Mesorhizobium onobrychidis: one gene and its partner. Each later gene encodes a partner of the first gene's protein in a complex. Links are inferred from orthologs where the notes say so. Each region holds a gene or a part of one and is shown on either strand. Other genes may lie near its edges.

The links. The genes of interacting proteins can lie anywhere in the genome.
Region 2: the proteins of xseA (region 1) and IHQ72_RS29580 are in contact, whole or in part, in a cryo-EM structure (PDB 8TXR), measured with the Escherichia coli proteins. The link is inferred for Mesorhizobium onobrychidis from one-to-one orthologs.

The regions. Positions count from the first base shown.
Region 1 is NZ_CP062229.1:1,764,782-1,771,152, forward strand. Bases 1,452-4,397 are described here. They hold xseA (exodeoxyribonuclease VII large subunit), read right to left. Parts: upstream 3,735-4,397; coding sequence 2,169-3,734; downstream 1,452-2,168. Other genes in these bases: IHQ72_RS08740 (DmpA family aminopeptidase), read right to left, coding at 1,452-2,115; IHQ72_RS08750 (LysR substrate-binding domain-containing protein), read right to left, coding at 3,808-4,397. Outside these bases: IHQ72_RS08730 (hypothetical protein), read left to right, coding at 20-274; IHQ72_RS08735 (ankyrin repeat domain-containing protein), read right to left, coding at 353-835; more of IHQ72_RS08740, read right to left, coding at 976-1,451; more of IHQ72_RS08750, read right to left, coding at 4,398-4,764; IHQ72_RS08755 (DUF1127 domain-containing protein), read left to right, coding at 4,996-5,286; IHQ72_RS08760 (DUF937 domain-containing protein), read right to left, coding at 5,453-6,328. UniProt on the Escherichia coli protein: Bidirectionally degrades single-stranded DNA into large acid-insoluble oligonucleotides, which are then degraded further into small acid-soluble oligonucleotides.
Region 2 is NZ_CP062229.1:5,988,007-5,992,446, reverse strand. What follows is about bases 1-2,728. They hold IHQ72_RS29580 (exodeoxyribonuclease VII small subunit), read left to right. Parts: upstream 1-1,102; coding sequence 1,103-1,354; downstream 1,355-2,728. Other genes in these bases: IHQ72_RS29570 (pirin family protein), read left to right, coding at 1,770-2,690; IHQ72_RS29575 (DUF2277 domain-containing protein), read left to right, coding at 1,463-1,729; IHQ72_RS29585 (histone deacetylase family protein), read left to right, coding at 173-1,099. In the rest of the region: dxs (1-deoxy-D-xylulose-5-phosphate synthase), read left to right, coding at 2,824-4,440. UniProt on the Escherichia coli protein: Bidirectionally degrades single-stranded DNA into large acid-insoluble oligonucleotides, which are then degraded further into small acid-soluble oligonucleotides.

The sequences.
Region 1 (6,371 bases):
GCCGCCAGGGAACAGCAGCATGAGCGAACACGCGATCGAGTTCTTGCAGGAGTGGATCGGCGAAAAGGTCCACTGCCAGTCCTCGCTTGACAGGATCGAGGAGCAGGCCGAGACCCTCGCCAGGGAATGCGCGGCGAAGGCGGCTGAGGCCGGCATACCGCTGGAGGATATCCAGGAAGAGGTCGGCGACATTCAGGAACTTATCGCGTCGAGGCTGGAAGAGGCGGCTGAGGCCGACCAGGACGAAAAGAATTCGGACAAGCCTGCCGAGTGACACGGTCTGTTCCTGGCGCCAGCGATTTGAAGCACAGCATACGCCATTAACTGCCTGCTGAGTGAGCCTAGCGGGCCTTCAGCCCAGGAACGCGCTGATATAGTAAATTCCAATAGTCTTTGCGAGGTCTTCCGGCGAAGAGCCATGCTTGTTTTTCAGCGTTTTATCTGAGCCAGCTGAGAGAAGGAGCTTGATCAACTCGCCGCGGCCCCGTGATTCAAACACGGCACGCCACAGGGGCGTGTTACAATGAACGTCTTGGGCAGAAACATCTGCGCCGCCCTTGACTAGAAGTTCCGCCGCTTCGAGCCGATATTCACGAGCGGCAAAGTGCAGCGGTGTTTCCAGATTCTTGTCCTGCACATTCACGTTCGATCCACGCTCGATCAGTGCAGCGACGATTGCGGTGTCTCCGTCTTTTGTCGCGTAAAACAACGGCGTCCGACCGTCGCGATCTAACGCATCGACATCCTCCCCCTCTGAGATGGCCTGGATGACTTCAGGCGAGCTATGTCTCATCACCGCCTTGTGTACGGGTGCGGGACCATCTGGGTTGCTCATACTTATGGCTCCGATTGGACGATGGGTCTCTTCCAATTGATATTTGTTAGGGCCGTTTATTCGTTGAACTGCTTTTGGGTTAATCCTTCGCAGCCTCAGGGCCATTCCGGGCCGAACCCGGCGTTGCGCCGGGGAAAGTATCAACCAAGATCTACGCTGGGCCTCGCACCGAATTTGCCCTTGAGCCATGCCTTCGGCAGCGCCGGCACGAAATTGCCGTCGCGCCCGGTCATGTCGTCATTGGCGACCAGCGCATTGAGGATCGCTTCCTCCACACTTTCGATCACGGCGTCGAAGAACGGATCGATGTCGGTATCCGGGATAAAATCGGCGCTAGCGATGCGGCCTGACGGCGCCAGTGCCGCCTCGCGGTTGGCGGTCGAAAAGGCCAGGAAAATATCGCCCGAGCTATGATAGCCGAAGCCGCCGGTCATGGCGACGCCGAGCGGCGCCCGGCGGGCCAGCCGCTTCATCTGATGCGGCAGCAACGGCGCATCGGTGGCGACGATCCCGATGATTGAGCCCTTTTCGGCGCGCGGTGTGCTTTCGCGGATCGCCGGTTCCACGAGATCGGGCCTGGCGCGCAAGCCGCGAATGGTGAAATTGCTCCGCTTGCCGAAATTCGCCTGCACGAACGCAGCGACCGTGTAGCGCCGGCCGTGCCATTCGACGATGCGCGATGCCGTGCCGGAGCCTGCCTTGAAACCGAAGGCGATCATGCCGGCGCCGCCGCCGACGCTGCCTTCCTCGATCGATCCGCCGGTCGCGTCATCGAGTGCCGCGGCGACATGCTCGAACCTGAGATGGTGGCCGTTGATGTCGTTCAGGAAGCCGTCATAGGTTTCCGCCGCTACCGGCAGGCCCCAGCCGCTGTCGAGCGCGGCCGGCAGCACGCGCTGCATCCAGCGCAGCGTTCCGTCGCGTGAAACGCCGCAGGAATGCGTGTTGGTGATGGTGATCGGCAAATTGAAGGCACCGGTTTCCTTGATGATGTGCGAGCCGGTCAATTCGCCATTGCCGTTCTGGCTGAAGACACCGGCAAAGACCGGCGTGGCCAGATCGGCGCGCGGTCGGGGCAGGATGGCTGTCACGCCGGTGCGCACCGGTCCCTTGCCGACCACCAGCGCACCATCGCCCGAAATCAGCGTCGAATAACCGACCGCAACGCCGGCCACATCGGTGATGGCGTTGAACGGTCCAGGCGTGCCGTCAAAACTTATGCCGAAGGCTCGCGCGCGCGGCCTGCCGGAAGGCGTCCGGTGATGTGGATTGCCGGTCATGGGCATCCAGAAGTCATCGGGATTATGGGCGCCTGAAAATAATCATTGGGCACTTAGAACAGGGAGCCTTGATTGCCGGACTCCTTGGCTTTGGCGGCCGGCTTTGCAGTTGTTTTCGGTCTTGCGGCACCGCTGGTCGCAACCGCATCGGCGGTTCCGTCAGCGAACTCCAGCGAAAGTGCCATACCCGGCACCACATCCGCAGCTTGCTTGATCACTGCGCCGTCGGCGTCTTTCACCAAGGCGAAGCCCCGCGCCAGCACCGCCTTGTGCGACAGCGTCGCCAGCAGCCGGTCGGCCTGGGTCAGTTTTCCGCGCAAGCGTTCGAGCCGCACCGAAATCACCCGGTCCTGTCGCCGCGACAGCGCCGCCAGGGCATCGGCCTGCAATTTCTGCCGCCTTGCGATCGGCGCAGGCGACAACCGCGCCGCGGTGCGCGAAAACCGCGTTCGCCGCTCGCGCACGATGGCGAAGAACGCCGCCTGCGCACGGGCGAGATCACGGCCGGCCAGCGTGCGCGCCTCGTTCATGCGTCGCGACAGAGTGGCCGGCGTCAGCCGCTGCGCCTGAAGCCTGGCTCGCTTGCGCTGGACGCTGACGGACAGCGCCCGGCCGAGCCGGCTCGTCGCCTCGTCGAAACGCCGGCGCGGCAGCGCCAGCAACTGGTCGGGCGAGGGCAGCGCCCGGGCGGCGGCACGGACCGCCTGGCGCTTGCGCTCGAAATTGCGCGATACCGCGGCTTTGAGCCGCGCACCAAGGCCGGCAAGCGTTACTTCGAGGTCGGCGCGCACGGGCACGGCGATTTCGGCGGCACCCGTCGGCGTCGGCGCCCGCACATCCGCCGCCAGGTCGATCAGCGTCCAGTCCGTTTCATGGCCGACGGCGGAGATCACCGGAATGCGCGAGGCGGCGACGGCGCGGGCCAGCCCCTCGTCATTGAACCCCCAAAGGTCCTCGAGGCTGCCGCCGCCGCGCGCCACGATCAACAGGTCGGGGTGCGGAATAATGCCATCCTGCGCCAGTGCGTTGAAGCCGTTGATGGCGGCGGTCACTTCCGCGCCTGCAGTCTCGCCCTGCACCCGCACCGGCCAGACAAGCACATGCAGCGGAAACCGGTCCTTGATCCGGTGGATGATGTCGCGGATGACCGAGCCTGTCGGCGAGGTAACGACGCCGATGACGCGCGGCATGAACGGCAGCAAGCGTTTGCGGCCGGCATCGAACAGGCCTTCGGCCTGCAGCCGGCGCTTGCGCTCGTCCAGCAGCGCCATCAGCGCCCCGGCGCCGGCCGGCTCCAGATTGTCGATGACGATCTGGTAGGTGGACTTTCCGGGATAGGTGGTGAGCCGGCCGGTGGCGATCACCTCCATGCCTTCTTCGGGGCGGAACTTCAGCCGGGTCATCGTGGTCTTCCAGACCACGGCGTCGAGCCGTGCGCGGTCGTCCTTCAGGCAGAAATAGGCATGGCCGGAGGAATGCGGCCCGCGATAGCCTGATATTTCGCCGCGCACCCGCACATTGCCGAAGACGTCCTCGACCGTGCGCTTCAGCGCGCCGGAAATCTCGCTCACCGTGTATTCGGTGGCGTTGGTGCGTGATTCGGACACTGCGTCGCTCATTGGCCGATTGGGGGGCGGTTGTCCGTCCGCGTCAAGACGGGTGTCTCCGGTGCCGGCCAATTGCGGGGGTTTTTCACCAGCCCGGCGAGATCTGGTTCGGCCTGGTCCGCTTCGTCTTAGAGAAGGCAAATGCCGGGAAGTCGAAGCTTCCCGTATCTTCGCCGAGCGGCACGGAAATATTGTCGAGGCTTTCCGAAATGTGGCGGGCCAGCGCGTCGACGATCTCCGGCCGCGACGTCTGGCCGCGCATGATGCCGATGCGGCAATCGGGCAGGGCGCCGAACCCGTCGGCGTCGCCCAGAACCCGCATGCCGGGCCGCAGCGCGCATTCCGGCAGCACCGAGATCGCCAGGCCGGAAAGCACCGCAGCGGTGATGACTGTCGCCGAGAAGCTGGTGAACAGGATGCGGTAGTCGCGGTTCTGCCGGTCGAGCACGTCGACGGCGGCCCGCCGCCAGATGCAGTTCGGCCGGCCGAAGGCCATCGGCAACGTATCCTGCTCATGCGTCGCGTGGTTGGCCGAAGTGACCCACAGCAGCGGTTCGCGCCGCACAACTTCCGACTGGCCGTGCGCGTCACTGTGCGTCACCAGCGCCAGATCGAGATTGCCGCGCTTGATATGGTCGACCAGCCCCGGCGTCGGCTCGCAGATAACGGTCAGCTCGACGCGCGGATTGGAACGGGCGAAGCGGGCCATGATCTCGGGCAGGAAGCGGTCGGCATAGTCGTCCGGCGTGCCGATGCGGATCGTGCCTTCGAGCCGCCGGTCGTCGAAGGCGGCCAGCGTTTCCCGATTGAGAAACAGCAACCGTCTCGCGTAGGAGAGCAGCCTGTCGCCTTCCTCGGTCAGCCTGTTGGTGCGGCCGTCCTTTTCGAACAGCGGCTTGCCGATCCGTTCCTCCAGCCGGCGCATCTGCATGGACACCGCCGACTGGGTCCGATGCACCGCTTCCGCCGCGCGGGTGAAGCTGCCGGTGTCGACGATTGAGACGAAGGTCTGCAACTGATCGAGATCGAGTGGCGCTTTCATCGTTCCCATCCATCACTGCTGTTGATGCTAAAGATTAGAAACATTCGTTGGATTAATCAATCGAGCGATGGCAAATTCTCCATTGTCCACATGAAGGCAATGCATGTCGCCTAAAGGTGGTCACCGGTTTTAGGACAACGACGTGCATCTTCTATGGGAATCTGGACCGGAACGGCCGCTGTTGCCAGCGCCGATCACTCGTCTTCGCCCGTTCGAATGAAGGAGACTGACATGGCTACGTTTGATTTCGCCACCGAGACTTCGCGCATCACGTCGCGTCCGGCTATTGCGACGCGCGTGGTCAACACCATCTCCAACGTCTATCGCGCCTGGAAAAACCGCCGCGCCTTCTATCGCCTTGGCGAGATGTCGGATGCCGAACTTGCCGACATCGGCTTGACGCGCGCCGATCTCCACGTCGCCATCGAGGTGCCGTTCGGCCGCGATCCAACCGAGAGGCTTCGCGTCATCGCGGCCGATCGCGTAGACACGATCGAGGATCTTGCCCGCAAAGTGACCTGATCGCGTTGGTTGCGTGCCCTTGGGGTGCGCGGCGCTAAAGGATTTCGCAGGCTCCCACTCCCTGCCGGTTCCCCGCCGGCCCGCCTGCACACTGCCCGGTTCTCACAAGGACCGGGCATTTTTCTTTGGGCGGGGCTCAAGATCAGGTTGCGGCCGCCTCGTCGGTTTAGCGCCGATCCATGCCTCGCTTGAACTGATCGAAGATCGATTCCACGCCCTTCTGATAATCGTCGCGTTGCTGCGCGCCTGCCTCGAACATCTTGCCGAACAAATCGTCGAACGGATTGCGTGGCCTGCCGCTCGGATTGGCCTGTGGCTGCGGCGCTTCGCGCTGCTGCGGCGCTTCGCGCTGCGGCTGTTGCGCGCCGCCGCCGAACATATCCTGCAGCACCTTGCCGAGCGGATTGTCGCCATAGGGGTTTGGTGTCTGCTGCGGCTGCTGCGCGCCGCCGAACATGTCCTGCAGCACCTTGCCGAACGGATTGTCCATCGGGCCGGGCTGCGGTGCCGGGCGCTGTTGCGGTGCCGGCGCCTGTGCGCCGCCGCCGGCCTGCCGCATCATCTGCTCGATGATCTCGCCGAGCGGATTGCCGCCGCCGAATCCGCCTGCTGCCTGCATCTGATTTGTGGTCTGCTTGAACAGTCCGCCCATCACCATCGAAGCCACAGCCGGCAGCATCTGCTGCAAGACCTGCTGGCTGACGCCGCTCGCCTGCGCAGCCTGGCTGGCAACGGCGCGGGACAGCTCTTTCGAGCCGAACAGATGGCCAAGAATGCCGTTGCCTTCATCGACGCCCTGCGGCGAGAAAGCCCGGCTTGCGTCCTCGAAATATTTGGCGTGCTGGCCGCTGGCCATTGCCGTCATGAACGCGCCGAGCCCGTAGGGGTCCGAGGTGCTGCGCTTCAGCCCCTGTGAAAAGGCCGGCAGCAGCGCCTCGACCGCCGATTGCGCTTGCTGCTGCGAAAGCCCGAACTGTTGGGCCAGGGCCTGCATGCCGTTGCCGTTTTGAGCCTGCGCCAGAATGTCGAACAAGGAAGGCATTGGTTTTCTCCTCCGGGAAGGTCCTCGCAGGAGAGCCTACCGC
Region 2 (4,440 bases), 4.2 Mb from region 1 along the record:
CCGACCCGAATGGGACCGGCCGAGGTGCTCTCGAACCTCACGCAACTCAAGGAGAGGGCGCTGGCCTCGCTCGGCCGTTCGCGCTGGCCCCAACTGCTAAACCCTGTTGAACGTCCGGCTTTGGTGGCGCCAAAACATGGTCAAAGCGGCCATGTGCGCCTATATCGGGGCCATGGTCACAAGGCTTTATACCCACCCGATCTTTCTCGAGCACGTAACGCCGCCCGGTCATCCGGAGCGGCCGGACCGCCTGCGCGCCATCGAACGCGTGCTCGACGACGAGGCTTTTGCGGCCCTTGATCGTGCCGAGGCGCCGGAAGGCGACGAGGCCACCATCCTCTACGCACACCCGCAGGAATTCGTCGAACGGGTCCGCGCAGCGATACCGGACACCGGTATCGCTCGCGTCGACGCCGACACCACCGCCAGCCCGAAAAGCTGGCAGGCGGCCGTGACGGCGATCGGCGCCGCCAATGCCGCCGTCGACGATGTCTTTCGGGGCAACGTCGCCAATGTCTTTGTCGCCGCCCGCCCGCCCGGCCACCACGCCGAAAAGACGACCTCCATGGGCTTCTGTCTGTTCAACACCGCGGCGATCGCGGCGCGCTACGCGCAAAGGCAGCACCAGGCCGAGCGCGTTGCCATCGTCGACTGGGACGTGCATCACGGCAATGGCACGCAGGATATTTTCTGGGACGATCCGTCGGTGCTCTATTGCTCGACGCACCAGATGCCGCTTTATCCCGGAACCGGGGCCGTGAGCGAAACCGGCGCCGGCAACATCGTCAACGCGCCGCTGGCGCCGCAGACCGGCAGCGAGGTTTTCCGCGACGCTTTCCTGTCGCGCATCTTGCCGGCGCTCGACAATTTCGCGCCCGACCTCATCATAATTTCCGCCGGCTTCGACGCGCATCACCGCGATCCGCTGGCCGAGATCAACTTGACCGAGGACGATTTCGACTGGGCAACCGGCCAGCTGATGCAGCGCGCCGGTCGTCACAGCGACAACCGGCTCGTCAGCCTGCTCGAGGGCGGCTACGATCTGCAGGGATTGGCATTTTCGGTCGCCGCCCATGTCGGGCGACTGATGAAAGGATAGAGAATGGCTGGTGAGAGCAACGAAGACGTCAAGGCAATGAGCTTCGAGCAGGCGCTCGACGCGCTGGAGAAAATCGTCGATGATCTGGAGCGCGGCGACGTGCCGCTCGATCAGTCGATCCGCATTTATGAGCGCGGTGAGGCACTGAAGGTACATTGCGATCGGCTGCTCAAGGCGGCCGAGGACAAGGTCGAAAAGATCAGGCTTTCGCGCGACGGCAAGCCTGTGGGGACAGAGCCGCTGGACGCGGAGTAATGCATGATCCCGAACCGAAGGTCCGCCTTAGCGAAAGTGGGAATCGGTTTTCGGACAAGATCATGCTCAAACAAGCATAAAAGCGAGACACGGAGGTCCAGAAAAGCGATGTGCAGAAACATCAAGACCCTGTTCAATTTTGATCCACCGGCGACGAATGAGGAAATCCGCGACGCGGCTCTTCAGTTCGTCCGCAAGCTGAGCGGATCGACGCGGCCCTCGAAGCGAAATCAGGACGCCTTCGATCATGCCGTCGATGCTATCGCTGCGTCGGCTCGCGAGCTTCTCGATTCTCTCGAAACCACGCACCATCCGCGCAGTCGCGAGGAAGTCGCGGCCAAGGCGCGCGCAAAAGCGGCGATCCGTTTCGCCTGATTTGATGGCAACCGTGCATTGCCGCTGACAAGGAGGTTTCGTGAGCTTCTTTCCCGGAAACGACCCTCTGCCCGGTGACGCCTTCGCCAGCGACCAGATCGAACTGATGGTTATTCCGAACGCCAAGGATATTGGCGGCTTTCAGGTTCGCCGTGCCTTGCCGACCGCCAGGCGCCGGCTGGTCGGTCCCTTCATCTTCTTCGATCGCATGGGCCCGGCGATTTTGCGGGCCGGCCAGGCGCTCGACGTCCGTCCGCATCCGCATATCGGCCTGTCGACGGTGACTTACCTGTTCGACGGCAAGATCAGGCATCGCGATTCGCTCGGCACCGAAATGGTAATCCAGCCCGGCGACGTGAATTTGATGACCGCCGGCCGCGGTATCGTCCATTCCGAGCGTACGCCACAGGAACTGCGCGGCGCGCCGATGTCGGTTTCCGGCCTGCAGACATGGCTGGCGCTGCCCGATGACAAGGAGGAGGTCGACCCGATCTTCGAGAATACGGCGGCCATGCGTCTGCCCGAGATCGACGCCGAAGGCGTCAGCGGACGCATCGTCATCGGCGCGTTTTCCGGACTGCGATCTCCGGTCGGGACCGCCTCCGACACGCTCTATGCCGATCTCAGCCTGACATCCGGCGCCAGCGTGAAAATCCCTGCCGATGCCGAGGAGCGCGCCGTCTATACGTTGGAAGGCGAGGTTTCGATATCCGGTGACCGCTTTGCGGCAGAGCGGCTGCTGGTGTTTCGGCCCGGCGACGAGATTGTCGTATCCTCGGAGGGTGGAGCGCATTTCATGCTGTTCGGCGGCGCCTCACTCGGCTCCAAGCGCTACATCTGGTGGAATTTCGTGTCATCGTCGAAGGAACGCATCGAACAGGCCAAAGAAGAGTGGAAGACAGGCCGCTTCGATATCGTTCCTGGGGATGAAGAAGAGTTCATTCCTCTGCCGGACAATTAGAGCGCCGCGCGCGGTTTTGGACACGCAAAGGAAACCTTAACACTTTGAATCTGGCCCGCGTCACTCACACGCATTTACATTCGCCGGCCAGCGGCCTATTTCGCACGTGAATAAAAAGCAGGCCCTACCACCAGTGAACGCAAAGCTCCATACGCCCCTTCTCGACAAGGTCCGCATCCCGGCCGACCTCAGGACGCTTGACGAACGTGATCTGCCGCAGTTGGCATTGGAGCTTCGCACCGAGTTGATCGACGCCGTGTCCCACACCGGCGGACATCTCGGTGCTGGCCTTGGCGTGGTCGAACTGACGGTCGCATTGCACTATGTCTTCAACACGCCAGACGACCGGCTGATCTGGGATGTCGGTCACCAGGCCTATCCGCACAAGATCCTGACCGGCCGCCGCGACCGTATCCGCACGCTGCGGCAAGAGGGCGGCCTGTCCGGCTTCACCCAGCGCGCCGAGAGCGAATACGATCCGTTCGGCGCCGCCCACTCCTCGACCTCCATTTCCGCCGGCCTCGGAATGGCAATGGCCCGCGATCTCTCCGGTGGCCGCAACAATGTCATCGCCGTTATCGGCGACGGCGCCATGTCGGCCGGCATGGCTTATGAGGCGATGAACAATGCCGGCGCGCTCGATGCCCGTCTGATCGTCATCCTCAACGACAACGACATGTCGATCGCTCCGCCGACCGGCGCAATGAGCGCCTATCTGGCCCGCCTGGCGTCGGGCAAGGCCTATCTGGGCTTGCGCGATTTCGGCAAGAAACTGACCTCCTATCTCGGCGAGCGCGCCGATCGCGCCATCAAGCGGGCGGTCGAGCATGCGCGCGGCTATGTCACCGGCGGCACGCTGTTCGAGGAAATGGGTTTTTATCACATCGGCCCGATCGACGGTCACAATCTCGAGCACCTGATCCCGGTGCTGAAGAACGTCCGCGACAATGCCGACGGTCCGGTGCTGATCCACGTCGTGACCCAGAAGGGCAAGGGCTATGGGCCGGCCGAGGCGGCCGCCGACAAATATCACGGCGTCAACAAATTCGACGTCATCACCGGCGCGCAGGCCAAGGCGCCGGCCAACGCGCCGAGCTACACGAAAGTCTTTGCCGAAAGCCTGATCCAGGAAGGCCGGGAAGATGATCGCATCGTCGCCATCACCGCCGCCATGCCGAACGGCACCGGCCTCGACCTCTTCGGCGAGGCGTTCCCGTCGAGGACCTTCGATGTCGGTATCGCCGAGCAACACGCGGTGACTTTTGCCGCCGGCCTTGCCACGGAAGGCTTCAAACCTTTCGCGGCGATCTATTCGACCTTCCTGCAGCGCGCCTACGACCAGGTCGTCCACGACGTGGCGATCCAGAAACTGCCGGTGCGCTTTCCGATCGATCGCGCCGGCTTCGTCGGTGCCGACGGGGCGACCCATTGCGGCGCCTTCGATACGACTTTTTTGGCGACGCTGCCCGGTTTCGTCGTCATGGCCGCGGCGGACGAGGCTGAACTGCGCCACATGGTGCGCACGGCGGCAAGCTATGATGAAGGCCCCATTGCCTTCCGCTACCCGCGCGGCAACGGCGTCGGCGTCGACTTGCCGGAGCGTGGCTCGGTTCTCGAAATCGGCAAGGGCCGTATCGTCAAGGAGGGCACCAAGGTTGCGCTGCTTTCCTTCGGCACGCGGCTGCAGGATTGCCTGGCTGCGGCCGAGGAGCTCGGCGCGGCAGGGCTTTCCACCACGGTCGCCGATGCT